One region of the Pseudarthrobacter sp. lyk4-40-TYG-27 genome, then DNA from elsewhere that is predicted to be linked to it. Evidence: riboswitches for the same ligand, from Rfam matches in the RefSeq annotation. Region 1 holds a riboswitch; each other region holds the start of a gene.
What was found. A riboswitch is a leader RNA that binds a small molecule or an ion and turns the genes downstream of it on or off. The one in region 1 is predicted to bind S-adenosylmethionine.
Positions count from the first base shown of each region.

Region 2: it holds a riboswitch for S-adenosylmethionine, as region 1 does, so the genes downstream of both, QRM96_RS16055 (DUF1737 domain-containing protein) here and QRM96_RS17550 (cobalamin-independent methionine synthase II family protein) in region 1, are expected to answer to the same signal.
Region 3: it holds a riboswitch for S-adenosylmethionine, as region 1 does, so the genes downstream of both, metX (homoserine O-acetyltransferase MetX) here and QRM96_RS17550 (cobalamin-independent methionine synthase II family protein) in region 1, are expected to answer to the same signal.

Region 1 is NZ_JARVSH010000010.1:87,858-92,736, reverse strand. It holds gene fbaA (class II fructose-bisphosphate aldolase) at 1-239, shown strand, start outside; gene QRM96_RS17560 (DUF3151 domain-containing protein) at 240-659, shown strand; gene QRM96_RS17555 (uracil-DNA glycosylase family protein) at 742-1,374, opposite strand; gene QRM96_RS17550 (cobalamin-independent methionine synthase II family protein) at 1,586-2,794, opposite strand; SAM riboswitch class I at 2,807-2,911, opposite strand; gene QRM96_RS17545 (M14 family zinc carboxypeptidase) at 3,133-4,188, shown strand; gene QRM96_RS17540 (adenylosuccinate synthase) at 4,418-4,879, shown strand, end outside.
Region 2 is NZ_JARVSH010000008.1:100,145-105,023, reverse strand. It holds gene opgC (OpgC domain-containing protein) at 62-2,530, opposite strand; SAM riboswitch class IV at 2,707-2,821, shown strand; gene QRM96_RS16055 (DUF1737 domain-containing protein) at 2,835-3,098, shown strand; gene QRM96_RS16050 (rhodanese-like domain-containing protein) at 3,095-3,505, shown strand; gene QRM96_RS16045 (O-succinylhomoserine sulfhydrylase) at 3,506-4,714, shown strand; gene QRM96_RS16040 (glutamate--cysteine ligase 2) at 4,719-4,879, opposite strand, start outside.
Region 3 is NZ_JARVSH010000011.1:462-5,340, reverse strand. It holds gene QRM96_RS18090 (alcohol dehydrogenase catalytic domain-containing protein) at 1-1,117, opposite strand, end outside; gene metX (homoserine O-acetyltransferase MetX) at 1,238-2,353, opposite strand; SAM riboswitch class IV at 2,366-2,481, opposite strand; gene QRM96_RS18080 (bifunctional o-acetylhomoserine/o-acetylserine sulfhydrylase) at 2,581-3,906, opposite strand; SAM riboswitch class IV at 3,950-4,064, opposite strand; gene QRM96_RS18075 (VOC family protein) at 4,250-4,879, shown strand, end outside.

The DNA of each region.
Region 1 (4,879 bases):
ACGCCGTCTCCTACGGGGTTATCAAGATGAACATCGACACCGACACCCAGTACGCCTACACCCGCCCGGTGGCCGACCACATGTTCAAGAACTACGACGGCGTCCTGAAGGTTGATGGCGAAGTGGGCAACAAGAAGACCTACGACCCCCGCGTCTGGGGCGCTTCCGCCGAAGCCGGCCTGGCGGCCCGCGTGGTGGAAGCCACCAAGCAGCTCGGTTCGGCCGGAAAGACGTTCTAGATGTCGGATGAGTTCCGCAAGAACCTGATGGGACCTGAGCCCACGCTCCTGCCTGCCGAGACCGAGGTCAATGCGCAGCTGGAAGCCGGGCACGAGGCCCTGGACCTGGTGGAAAAGCACCCCACGTCCTCACTGTTGTGGGCGATCCTGGCTGAGGAAGCGTGGACCGAGGGCCGGACCATCGACTCCTACGCGTACGCCCGAGTGGGCTACCACCGCGGACTGGACGCGCTGCGCCGCAACGGTTGGCGCGGCGTCGGGCCCATCCCGTGGGAGCACGAGCCGAACCGCGGGTTCCTCCGTGCGCTTTACTCGCTGGGCAGGGCTTCGTCGGCTATTGGGGAAGCGGACGAGCCGGAGCGGATCGAGAAGTTCCTGAACGACTCCGATCCCGCGGCGAAGGCAGCCATCGAGGGCTAGATACGACTAATTACGACGACGGCAGGTCACCTTCCCAGCGAAGGTGACCTGCCGTCGTCGGTGGTTGAGCCGCGTCGAAACCCTAGGCCTGGTGGGCGATGCCGGTGCGTGCCATGGCATCGGCGTACGCCGTGTGCATGTCCGCGAGGAACTCCTCCTGGCGGGCCGGTGAACCGGCGAAGGCGCGGCCACTCAGGGAGCGGACCTTGTAGGTCTTGAGGCCGCGGCGCCACAGCAGCGGGACTTCGGTCTTCAGCAGCAGGTTGGCCAGGCGGTTTGCCTCCGTGCCGTGCGCCACGATCACGGAGGCGCGGGGGACCAGGGCGAGGAACTTCAGCAGCGGCTTCAAACCTGCCTGCACCTGGTCCGGGGTGAATTTTCCGTTGGCCTCCCCCGGGACGTGCCACGGGTGGACGTTCCAGGGCATCACGAATTCCGGGCGCAGGCCCAGCTTCCACTGGATGCCCAGCATGCGGGTCGCGGCGTCCTGGTCACCGGCAGTGATGAAACCGGACTGGTCCATCTCGCCAATATTGGAGTACAGGCTGATGATGCGGCATTCCTCAACATCGTGCATGGGGTCCACGTAGGGCACCACGGTTCCGGGCTTCGCTTCCTGCAGGGAATCGCACAGCTCGTTGACAGCGGCAACGCTGGGCTCGTAACGGCGGCTCATGAGCTGTTCGTGGAATGTTTCGGGGGCCAGTGCGGTCATGAAGGGCTGGTTCTCCTGCGGGGATTGATGTTGCGTCCACCGCCGAAAATGGGCGCACGGTGGCGCAGCTCATCAACGGTGGTTAGTTGGGGTGGGCCGATTCCGGGTCGGCCTTTGCCAGTTTACCAAGCCCGGAGAAACGAAACGCCGGTCCAGCGCACCTCATTCATGGCGCAGTGGACCGGCGGTCATTCCCGGAAGGGGCGGATAACTACCAGAGGCGCACGGTGGCGCGGCGGGCGCCCTCGCCAAGAGCCTCCAGCTTGGCGAATGCGATCTGCGGATGCACCCGGCCGCCCAGGCCGCAGTCGGTGGATGCGATGACGTTCTCGCGTCCCACCAGCTTGGCGAAGCGGACAATCCGGTCCGCCACCAGGTCCGGGTGCTCCACCACATTGGTGGCGTGGGAGACGACGCCGGGAATGATCACTTTGCCCTCAGGAAGGGTGGTGTCCTCCCAGACACGCCATTCGTGCTCGTGGCGGACATTGGCCGCCTCGAAGGAGTACGCGCCGGCGTTGACCTGCAGCACTGAGCCGATGATGTCGGCGAATGGGATGTCCGTAGTGTGCGGACCATGCCAGGAGCCCCAGCAAACGTGCAGCCGGACCTGTTCCTGCGGAAGGTCCCGCAAGGCCCAGTTGGTGGCCTCGACGCGCAGCTGGATGAACTTCAGGTAGTCCTCCAGGGACGGCTCCGGGTTGATCTGGTCCCAGCTCTCGGCCAGGGACGGATCGTCGAGCTGGACCGTCAGGCCGGCGTCGATGATGGCTTTGTATTCCTCGCGCATCGCATCGGCGCAGGCGTAGACGAGCTCCTCATCGTTCTTGTAGTACTCATTGGCGACGCGGGCGCAGGAACCGGGGGAGAGGGACGCCACGAATCCTTCGCTGAGGCCTGCCGCGGCGAGCCCGGTCTTCAGGTTCTTGATGTCCGAAGCCACCAGGTCATGGCCGGTATATGTCAGGGGCCCGGCGATCTTGGGTTGGGACACGCTCTTCCGGTGCGCCAAGATCCCGGAGGAGGGATCGCTGTACGCCTCATTGAACGCCTGCCGGTCCCGCCGGTCGGGGAAGGACGTCAGGACAACGTTTCCGGGGGACGACCGCCGGACTTCGGCTTCAGCCCACCGGTCCACGGTGGTCGGCTCCAGGCCGCCGAGCCGGGCGAAGGAGTAGTTCCACCAGGCCCCGTAGTCCACGGAGTTGGACATCGTATGCCCGTACTCGCCGTCGTTGGGGATATCGATGCCCAGGTCCTTCTGGCGCTGGACCACGCCCACAACGGAGTCTTCCAGGAGCTCCAGGAACGCCGGGGTGATCCCGTCGGATTCCTTTGCGGTGTTGGCTGCGATGAGTTCATCGGTGCGAGGCAGGGACCCGGCGTGGGTGGCGCGAATATGGTCGGTGTTGAGGGGCATGCTGGAATCTTCCTTCCATCGGTCCTGGCAGTAGCACCTTCGGCCGGCAGCTTTCCTGCCGGACCGTGGTTGCTGCGGCGTCATTGAGCCAGGTCTCTCAGCCGCTCCGGATGGTCCACTCTTACCTAAATCCATGAACCGCCCGTGGGCAAATGCGGTTCAGAATACGGCGGATCAGTGTTGGGCGGTGGCGCTCCCCGGCAATAGCCCAACCCGTTCCCAGGTTTTGTCCAGTCTATTGACAGCTTTCGTCAAGCTTGGTTGGCTGTCTGTCACGGGCCGTAATGGGGAACATGGCGGCTGAACGCACCCGATGCACTCGAAAGAGGTAACGCACTGTGACGAAATCTTTGAGGACCCTTGCCGTATCCGGCGCGCTGGCGCTGGCCGTCTTCGCCGGGTCCGCCCCGATGGCCCACGCAGTTGGCGAAGGCCCGAACTACGGCGGCAACGGCCAGATCACCACCAGCAAGCTGGCTACGTACAGTCAGATGGTCTCCTTCCTGAAGGACCAGGACGCCAAGCAACCGGCCATGGAGCTGGAAGTGATCGGCCAGACGGTCAAGGGCCGCGATATCCACCTGGTCAAATACATCTCTGACCCGGCCAAGCCCACCATCCTCTACCTGACCCAGCAGCATGGCAACGAACAGCTCACCACCGAGGGCGCCATGGAATTCGTCAAGCACCTGGGCACGGGCAAGTCGTCCGGCATCCTGGACGGCGTCAATATCCTGATCGTGCCCATGCTCAATGCCGACGGCGCCATGGGGGACGTGAATTTTTCCTTGGACGACTACCTCGCCAAAGGCGACCGCCACCTGACGCGTTACAACGCAGAGGGCGTGGACCTGAACCGGGACCACGTGGCCAAGGTCCAGCCGGAGACCCAGGCGCTGCACAGCAACGTGATGCGCAAGTACCGCGTCGATTACATGATCGACCTGCACCACCAGGGCACCCGCGCTGAACGCGACGGCAAGCTGGTGTCCGGGTCAATCCTGTACCCCACCACCCCGAACGCCGATCCCGCCGTTGTCGAGAAATCCAAGCGGCTTGGTGCCGTGGTTTTCAACAACGTGGACTCCACCGGCTGGGGCCACCTGGGCAAGTACCAGGGCGGCAGTGCGGAGACCATCAGCCGCAACGGCATCTCCGTGGAATACGGCATTGCCACCCTGCTTTTCGAGATGCGCGGCATGTCGGACCACTACTTGGACGGCTACGCGCTGGGGCAGCGGAGCAACGGCTACCTGATCAAGCAGACGGTCACCACCCTGACCTCCACCGCCGCGGCGATCGCGGACGGTTCCATTGCCGACGCCGACACCTCCTTCTGGGACACTCTCGCCGAACAGACGTCCCGGCCGGCCGGGGAAGCCGAGGACGAGTAAGGGACCAGGCCCGCCGCAGTCCCTTGCGGGGCCGCGGCGGGCCCATCGAGTGGACAAAGTGCCTGATCCGCTAAACTTGGGTGGTAAGAGCCCCGGAACTCTTGCATCGCTGAGCCGCCCCGCGGTCCGGCGATGGCCGGTCTGTTCGGGGCATTCTCATGAACGGCGCTGCGCAGGTCCGCTCCCCGCGGCCGGACCCGGGCAGCCCGAACGAATGGGGGAGGATCCCATGCCAGCAATTGTGATCGTAGGAGCCCAGTGGGGCGACGAAGGAAAAGGCAAGGCCACCGACCTTCTGGGCGGCCGTGTTGACTACGTCGTCAAGCCCAACGGCGGGAACAACGCCGGGCACACCGTCGTCGTAGGCGGTGAAAAGTACGAACTCAAACTGCTGCCCGCAGGCATTCTCAGCCCCAACGCGGTGCCCATCATCGGCAATGGCTGTGTGGTGAACCTCGAAGCCCTTTTCCAGGAGATCGACGGACTCCAGGCCCGCGGCGCCGATACCTCGCGGCTCCGCGTGTCCGCCAACGCCCACCTGGTGGCCCCCTACCACCAGGTGCTGGACAAGGTGACCGAACGTTTCCTCGGCAGCCGCGCCATCGGAACCACCGGCCGCGGCATTGGCCCCGCCTACATGGACAAGGTGGCCAGGCTGGGCATCCGTGTCCAGGACGTCTTCGACGAATCC
Region 2 (4,879 bases), on a different contig from region 1:
CACCCACCGTGCCACAGCATTTTTCATGCCCGGGCCATGGTTCCCAGGTGGAAGATGGGGCCTAGGTGGGAATGATCCGGAACAGGAACCTGGTGCGGACCATCACCCACAGCAGGCCCAGCACCACGGCGTACGCCACGGTGTTGAGGAAGATACTCTCCTGCTGGAGGGCGGGGATGTTGGCCACGACGGCGATCAGCACCACGTGCATGATGAAGACATAGAGCGTTGCGCGGCCCAGCGGGATCAGGAACCAGCCCAGCGCCCACTCAACCGGTTTCCAGTAGGCGCTGAGGAACGCATACGCCGCCACCACCAGCAAGACGACGTTGAGCAGGCGGCCCGGAGCCAGGTAGGTCCGGCCAAAGAGGGCGTCATACATGGCCCGGTAGGTGGCGTCCGGCATCAGCGCCAGCCGGACGTCGTAGTTGTTGGCCAAGTAGGGGTTGCCCCAGGATAGGAAGGCCAGGGCGACTGCAGCCACAGTACAGGCGGCCACCACCCAGGCATGGGCCGACAACCACGCGATAATGCTGCGCCGGTGGTATCCCACCACGAGCCCCAGCACGAACAGCACCTGCCACACCAGCAGCGGAAAAGAGTCCTCGAACTGCGACGGCAAAATCCGGAACCTGGTTCCGGCCCCCACGGCGTACACCGCCAGCGATACCACCAGGACCCATACGGCCTTTCCGCGGTTCAACAGGGCCAGGATCAAGGGGCTGGCCAGGAGCAGCACCACGTACAGGCCCATCACGTTGAACTGCCAGGGCCCGAACTGCAACAGCAGGATGGCCGGCAGGACCTGGGGCGGCACCGGGAACTGGAACAGCGACGACATCCCGGCGTAGAGGTCGTACGTCCGGCCGGCACCGTTATGCCCGGCCCCGCCGGTCCCCTGGTCCACGAACGTGGTCAAGGCGTCGGTGTGGAAGAACGGAAGCTGCGCGATGAGGAAGACGCCGATCAGCACCGACAGCGCGGTCACATAGAGCTTCCCCGCCCGGCGGGAGGTGAGGTCCACAACCTTGCCGAAGTCTTCCCTGGCCTTCGGCCCGTAGACCATGCCCACCACCAGGCCGGAGAACAGCACGAAGAGTTCGGCACCCGATACGAAGCCCACGGCCTCCTGGGTGAGCAGCTGGAACAGCGAGACCAGGCCCAGGTGGTTGACCACCACGAAGACAATGGCCATCCCGCGCAGCAGATCCACGCGCGAGTCCCTGTTTCCCGGCTCCTGGTAGCTCCATGCGGTGGCGGCGTTGACCCGGCGGGGAATCTGCCACAGCGCCGCCAGGAGGATGGCCATCGCCACGGCCACGGTCCAGACCGCAGCCCCGGACAGGGTGTTGGCCCGGACATACGATCCGTCCGCGGCCACATCGGTGACCGGCCCGGTGACCACAGCAGAGGACTTCAGCCGGTCCAGCGCAGCTTTGGCGATGGCGGGATTTCCGGTGAGCAGCCAGTCGATGCTGGCCACGCCGGTATCCCGGGTGCTGGTGCGCTCGTCCCACACCACCGCCGCCGTCCTGGCGAAAGCCGGCGAGGTGGCGGTACCCACCACCTGGTCCCACCAGGCCGTCTTGATATCCGCCTCCGGCGGTCCGCCCGCGGCAGGGCTGTAGAACGCCGACGTCTGGAGCAGTAGCGGCTTCCTGCGGACCTCCGCGTAGGCATTGTAGAAGTTCTCGCTGCCCGCGCCGGTCAGCATCTCCTGGAGTTCACCGGCACGCGGCACGGTGTTAACGGCAGCGGCGCCGGCAGTGTCGTCATGGTAGGCAGTCAGGCCCACCCAGTCCACGGCGTCGTCCCCCGGATAGTAGGGGGCGTAGGCGGCGTCGGAGCCGTTCCAGGCGCCGTCGCCGTTGGTGTCCAGGAGGGCGAAGCCGTCACTTCCAGGCTGCGGGGCATTCCTGCTCCGGTCAAAGGGGTAGTCCTTGCCCAGGTACGGCGCCCAGACCATGGCGGCCCGGCCGCCGTCGTCCTTTTTGACCGCTGCCGCGACCGCCTTGAAGGCCTCCCGGTAGGCGGCCGGCTGCTGCCCCCAGGCCACCCAGCTCGAGTTCATGTCCGGCGCAAACCGGATCAACAGCCGGCCCTTGAACCCGGAGGCCAGGTCGCGGACCTTGCCGGCGAAGGCTTCCGCTTCGGAGGCGCCGATCTGGTCCAGCGGCACCGTGGGCTTCACGGTGAGCATGGCGTGGGCGCCCTTGGCCGAGGCCTGCTGCAGGAACCCCTCGATGTTGTTCTGGTCCGAGTCGCGGAACGGCAGGCCGATGTCGTGGCCAAACACGGCCGGGCTCGCACCCAGCCGGTCGGAGAATCCAGCGGCGGTATCCTCGCCCCATTCAAGGACGGCACCCAGCCACGGCTTGCCTTGGTCCGGTTCCGCGGAGGCCGCCTGCGCAGCACCGGCGGGCGCCAGCAGCGCCAGGAGCACGACGACGGCGGCGGCCAGGAACGCCCCGGGGGAACGGTGACGGGCACGACGACGGCCGGCCTGGTGGTGCGATGTTGCTGCTCGCATGCTGGCAAGACCCCCCGGTACTCCCACTGTGACGGCAGGGCGGCGCCCCCGGTAGAAACTTTATCGGCCCGGCCGCCCTGCCGCGTTCCCGTGACGCGGTGGTCGCGGGCTCTCAATTACGGAACATGACGACGGCGGCCGTGCGGCTTGGCGGCGCAGGTGTTACGTTTTTGGGGAGTAATGAGTACCGGTGTTAAGCCCTGACTGGCCGGTCGGCAACCCTCCTCTCGCGGCGGGGTGCCTCAGGTGAATACTTGGCATATCGACCGATTCGAGCTGCAAGCGTGAAAGAAGGAGATCCGTCGTGTCTGACGCACCCGCCCCTGACGAAAAATTGTCCTACCGCCTGATTACGGGCCCGGACGACCGCTCCTTCTGTGAGCGGATCTCGGCTGCGCTTGCGGACGGTTACGTCCTGCACGGCAGCCCGGCGGCCACTTTCAACGGCAGCAGCGTCATCGTGGCCCAGGCCGTTGTCCTCCCGGCCGCCATCGCGTCGGCTGACGCCGCGGTGGCCACGGCTGTTGACGACCTGGAAGGCGAGTTCGACGGCGAGGGCCACGCATGAGCTACGCGGGAGACCTGACGCCGCAGGAAGCGTGGGCCAAGCTGGAGCAGGGCGCCATCCTGGTGGACGTCCGCACCGAGGGCGAATGGGCCCACATTGGCATTCCGGATACCAAGGCAACGGACAACGATCCGCTCTTCATCCAGTGGACCTTCCCCGGCGGCATCCCCAACCCCGATTTCGTGAAGGACCTCAAGGAGCAGGCGCCTGAGGACCCGGGCGCTGAGCTCGTGTTCCTTTGCCGTTCGGGCCAGCGATCCATCGCCGCGGCCGTGGCGGCCACCCAGGCCGGCTTCACTTCCTACAACGTCCTGGAGGGCTTCGAGGGGGAACCTGACCGCTACGGCGAACGGACCGTCAACGGCTGGAAGAACCGCGGCCTGCCCACCAACCTCGGAAAGAACTAAGTGACTTTCAATCAAGATGCCCCCGGCTGGAGCCCCGACACCCAGGCTGTCCGCGGCGGGCTGGACCGCACCAACTTCCAGGAAACCTCAGAGGCCGTCTTCCTGAATTCCGGGTTCGTTTACGAATCCGCGGCCGCGGCCGAACGCGCCTTCACCGGCGAGGACGAGCGCTTTGTGTACTCGCGCTACGGCAACCCGTCCGTGGCCACCTTCCAGGAACGGCTCAGGCTGCTGGAAGGCACCGAGGCCTGCTTCGCGACGGCGTCGGGCATGTCCGCGGTGTTCACGGCCCTGGGCGCGCTGCTTGCAGCCGGTGACCGCGTGGTGGCCGCCCGCTCACTGTTCGGGTCATGCTTCGTGATCCTGAACGAGATCCTGCCGCGGTGGGGAGTGGAAACGGTCTTCGTCGATGGCCCGGACCTGGACCAGTGGCGCGAGGCCCTGTCCAAGCCCACCACCGCCGTCTTCTTCGAATCCCCGTCCAACCCGATGCAGGAAATCGTGGACATCGCCGCGGTGAGCGAACTGGCCCATGCCGCCGGCGCCACGGTAGTTGCGGACAATGTCTTCGCCACTCCCCTGCTGCAGCGCTGCGGGGACCTGGGCGCGGACGTCATCGTGTACTCCGGCACCAAGCACATCGACGGGCAGGGCCGGGTCCTGGGCGGTGCCATCCTGGGCACCAAGGAGTTCATCGACGGCCCGGTGAAGCAGCTGATGCGCCACACAGGTCCGGCGCTTTCGGCGTTCAACGCCTGGGTCCTGACCAAGGGCCTGGAAACCATGAGCCTGCGCGTCCGGCACTCCTCGGCCACCGCCCTGCGGCTCGCTGAATGGCTCGAGGAGCAGCCTGCCGTGAGCTGGGTGAAGTACCCGCTGCTGACATCGCACCCGCAGTATGAGCTGGCGGCGAAGCAGATGAGCGCCGGCGGCACGGTCCTCACCCTTGAGCTGGCGCCCTCGGGCGGCCGCTCCGGCAAGGAGGCGGCCTTCGCCCTGTTGGACGGGCTGCGGATCATCGACATCTCCAACAACCTGGGCGATTCGAAATCCCTGATCACCCACCCCGCCACCACCACCCACCGCGCCATGGGGCCGGAGGGGCGGGCCGCCATTGGCTTGAGCGACGGCGTGGTCCGGCTCTCCGTGGGGCTCGAGGACGCGGACGACCTCATCCGCGACCTGGAACAGGCCCTGAAGCAGATCTAAGGCGTCAGGCCTGGCGGACCCGCAGCAGTTCCGGGGTGTCTTCCACGCCGGAAAGATCCAGGGCGCCGCGCATGGTGGCGTCTACGGCGTGCCGGACCACTGCACCGAAGCCCATATCCTCGGGAGGCGGTCCGGCCAGCGCCCTGTCGCGGGCCCGGCGCTGCT
Region 3 (4,879 bases), on a different contig from region 1:
TGACCACTTGCCCGGACGCCAGCGCATCCAGGCCTTCATTGATTTCGGCCAGCGGCCGGGTATCGGTGTGCAGAAGTTCCACCGGAAGCCTGCCTTCCCGCCAGTAGCCAAGGTACGCCGGGATGTCTCGGCGGGGAACCGCGTCGCCCATGTAGGAGCCGAGGAGCCGTTTGCCGGCTCCTGCGAACTGCAGTGCGGGAACGGCCAGTTCAGCTGACGGATGGGGCAGTCCCACCGAGACAACCGCGCCACCCCGCGTCACCAGATCCAGGCAAGTTGCTATCACGCCGGCCGAGCCGACTGCTTCGACGGCCACATCCACCCCGTCACCGGCAGCCTCGGCAACAAGACGGGGCGCATCCGCAGGCGTTCCCACCGCCGTGGCACCGGCGTCCAGGGCCAAGGGGTGCTTGCCCGGATTCGGATCGATGGCAATCACTCCGGCGGCCCCGGCGAGGCGGGCCGCCATGACGGCCGATAAGCCTACTGCGCCGATGCCGAAGACAGCCACGGACTGCCCCGGGCTGACGCCTGCCGTATTGAGCACGGCCCCCATTCCGGTGAGCACGGCGCAACCAAACATCGCCGCGACGGTGTCCGGGACGTCGTCGTCAATCACCACCACCGACTCCCGCGCCACCACGGCGTAATCCGCAAACGCCGAGACGCCCAAATGGTGGTTGATGCGCTCCCCCGCCGGCGTGCGCAGCAAGGCCGGCCCATGCGACAGGTCACCGGAGCCGTTGACCTCTGCAGCGCGGTGGCAAAGCGCGGGCCTCCCGGCCCGGCAGGCCCGGCAGTGGCCGCAACTGGGCACGAAAACGAGCACCACGTGGTCTCCCACGGACACATCGGCTACCCCGTCGCCCACGGACACCACCCGCCCCACCGCCTCGTGGCCCAATGCCATCGGAAGCGGCCGGACCCTGGAGCCGTCCACCACGGACAGGTCCGAATGGCACAGGCTCGAATAGGTGATGGCAACCCCAAGCTCACCGGCGCGCGGCTGCGGTTGGTCCAGTTCCTGCAGGATCAGGGGCTTCGCGTCAGCGTAGGCGGGTTTTCCTGGTGCCTGTCCGGCGGCGGGAACGGTCGAATACAGGACGGCGGCTTTCATGACACGATCATGCCGTACTTCCACCCCGGGCCTGCAGCACTGTGGCACCGCGGCGTCCACCGGCAGCGTGCACCGGAAGCACCGCAGGGCAGCAGCCGGCCGCTGCCGGGACGGGCGCAGCTAGGCCAGGAACGTCGTCCGGAGCTGGTTCCCCAGCTGTCCGATCTCGGTCAGGAAGCCGTCATGGCCTATCGGTGCCGAGATCATATGCACGTCAACCTCACCCGGCAGGGCCTGGGCCAATTCGCGGGACTGGGACGGGAAGTAGAGCCGGTCGGAGTCCACGGCGGCAACGAAGAACCGGGCGGTGGCGGAGGCCAGGGTCTCGGCCAGCGGCCCGCGGCCACGGCAGACATCGTGGCTCATCAACGCCTCGGTGAGGGCGATATAGCTGTTGGCGTCGAACCGGCGGACGAGCTTCCTGCCCTGGTGGTCCAGATAGCTTTCCACCTGGTAGCGTCCGCGGTTTGCCAGCAGTCCGCCGTGCAGGGGCGACTCGGGGGCCTGGGGTTCCCGGCCGAAGCGCCCTTCCAGTTCCGCGGCGGACCGGTACGTGATGTGGGCGATCCGCCGTGCCAGGGCCAGTCCGTCTTCCGGACACGGTCCGCCGTAGTAGTCGCCGCCGTTGAAGTTCGGATCCTGGCGGATGGCCAAGGTCTGGGCCTGGGCGAAAGCGATCTGTTCAGCCGTGCTGGCAGCGCCGACCGAGATGACGGCGCAGCGCTGCACCCGGCCAGGGTAGGTCACCGCCCACTCCAGGGCGCGGGCACCCCCCATGGAACCGCCAAGGACGGCGTACCAGCTCCCGATGCCCAGCTGGTCCGCCAGCCGGGCCTCGGCAACAGTACTGTCCCGCAGGGTGACCAGGGGGAAGCGTGAGCCCCAGGGTGCTCCGTCGGGGGCGGCCGACGACGGGCCCGTGGACCCGTAGCAGCCGCCCACAATGTTGACGGACACCACGAAGAACCTGTCCGTATCGACGGGCGCCCCAGGACCGGCCAGCTGTTCCCACCAGCCCTCTTCGTCGGTGTCGCCCCGGGTCACGTGGGTGCTGCCCGTCAGGGCGTGCTCGATCAGGATGGCGTTGCTGCCGTCCGCGTTCAGCGTGCCCCAGGTCTCGTACGCCAGGGTGACATCCGGCAGGTAGCCGCCGCCCTCGAGCTCGAGTCCTCCGATGGAGGCGTAGCGGACAACTCCGTGTTCGGGAATGGTGTTACGGGCGACGGTAACCGTCATGGCAAGACCTCTTCTACGCGCTTGCCTGCCGTCATTTGACCGGCAGGCCAGGTCTTCACCCGGGGCACCCCACCGCGGAAGGAGGGTTGCCGGCCAGCAAGCCGGGGCTGTCACTGGCACTCATGACCTGGTTCGAGTGTACGAAACACCCCCCGGTCCAGGCCAAGAGTGTGACTGGTTGTGACTTCCCGGCGCTGCCGGCCGGCAGCGCCCCGGCGTGCCGGCGGTCAGGCGTCGGCGCCGCCCTTGGCCGCGCGGAAACCGGCCTCCAGGTCGGCCAGGATGTCGTCGATGTGCTCCAAGCCAACCGACAAGCGGACCAGCCCCGGATTGACGCCGGCCACCACCTGCTGCTCGGGCGAGAGCTGGCTGTGGGTGGTCGACGCCGGATGGATGACAAGCGAACGGACGTCGCCGATGTTGGCGACGTGCGAGTGCAGTTCCAGGGCGTCGACGAAGCGCTTGCCCGCCTCCGCGCCCCCGGCCAGGTTGAAAGCGACGACGGCGCCGGTCCCCTTGGGCCCGTACTTGCGGCCCCGTTCGTACCAGGGGCTGGACGGCAGCCCCGCGTAGGCGACCGATTCGACGTCGTCCCTTCCCTCCAGCCAGCGCGCCACCTCCGTGGCGTTGGAAACGTGCCGTTCCACCCGCAGGCTCAGCGTTTCCAGGCCCTGCGAAATCAGGAAGGCGTTGAAGGGCGAAACCGCCGAGCCAAGGTCGCGCAGCAACTGGACACGGGCTTTGAGGATGTAGGAAAGGTTGGCGCCCAGTGCGCCGCCCTCGCCAAGGTCCCGGGCGTAGACCAGCCCGTTGTAGGTGGGATCCGGGGTGTTGAAACCGGGGAACCGGTCGGGGTCCTTGCCGAAATCGAACTTGCCGGAGTCGACGATGACGCCGGCAATCGCCGAGCCATGACCGCCCAGGTACTTGGTGGCGGAGTGGATCACGATGTCCGCACCCCACTCCAGCGGCCGGATCAGGTAGGGAGTGGACAGGGTGTTGTCCACGATCAGGGGAACGCCGGCGTCGTGGGCCACCTGGGAGATGCCTTCGATGTCCAAGACGTCCTGGCGCGGGTTGGATACCACCTCGCCAAAGAACAGTTTGGTGTTGGGCTGAACGGCATTCCGCCACTGATCCAGGTTGTCCGGATCTTCCACGAAGGTGACCGCGATGCCGAACTTCTTCAGGGTGTGGGCGAACAGGTTGTAGGTGCCGCCGTACAGGCTGGGGCTGGCCACGATGTGGTCCCCGGCCTCGGCGATATTCAGGACGGCGAAGGTCTCCGCGGCCTGCCCCGAGCTCAGCAGCAAAGCGGCCAGGCCACCTTCGAGGCTGGCGATCCGCTGCTCCACCGCGTCCTGGGTGGGGTTGCCGATGCGGGTGTAGATCGGCGCCAGTTCGGCCAGCGCAAAACGGTTGGCTGCGCTCTCGGCGCTCGGGAACACGAATGACGTGGTCTGGTAGATGGGAAGGGCGCGGGCCCCGGTGGCGCTGTCAGGCTCCTGGCCTGCATGGATCTGGCGGGTTTCGAAGGACCATCCGTTGGACATCTCAGTCTCCTATGACATGGGCCCGGCATGCTGGGAGCACCACGGGCCGCGCTTGCTTCCGGCAATTGCCGGACAGCCTGGTCCTCACCCGGGGCACCCCACCGCGGATGGAGGGTTGCCGGCCAGCGAGCCGGGGCTTAACGCTGGCACTCATGACCTGCGCCCAGTGTAGGAACATCACTCCGGCCGGGACAGCATTGTGACGAACATGGTCTTGCCGCTGTGTGCGGGCCGTGGGGCCCGCGAGGGTGGCAGCTGACGGGCGGGGACGGTCCGAACAGCCACGATTCCAGTAAGGGTACCCTTAGCTGAGAGCCCGATCACAAAGTGCCAAGATGTTGCCATGCGCATGGATCACGTCTCTTACGCCTGTGAACACGATGGCCTCGCGGCCACTACCGAACGTATTTCAACTGCCCTCGGCGTTGAGGCAGTGAAGGGCGGGGTCCACCCCCGGTTCGGCACCCGGAATATGATCATCCCCCTCGCCGGGCACAAATACCTCGAAGTTGTGGAGGTCCTGGACCACCCGGCTTCGGACAAAGCACCGTTCGGACAGGCAGTTCGTGCCCGTTCCGCTGCGGGCGGCGGCTGGATGGGCTGGTGCGTCGAAGTGGACGACCTTGCCCCGTTCGAGGAACGCCTGGGCCGAGCTGCCGTAAACGGCAACCGCAAGTTCCCGGATGGCCGCGAACTCGTGTGGAAGCAGATAGGCATCCTGGGCCTTATTGCAGACCCCCAGGTCCCCTACATGCTCAAATGGGAAGGCGACCCGTCCCTGCACCCCTCCAATGCCTACGAGAGCAACCTCAAGATGAGCTGCCTGACCATTGCCGGCTCCGCGTCGCGGGTGACCGAGTGGCTGGGCGAGCCGGTGGAGAAGCCGCTTGAAGACGTTGTGGTCGAGTGGGTAGCGCCGCACGGCACTCCCGGCATTCTGTCCGTCACATTTGAAACCGCCAACGGGGCCGTC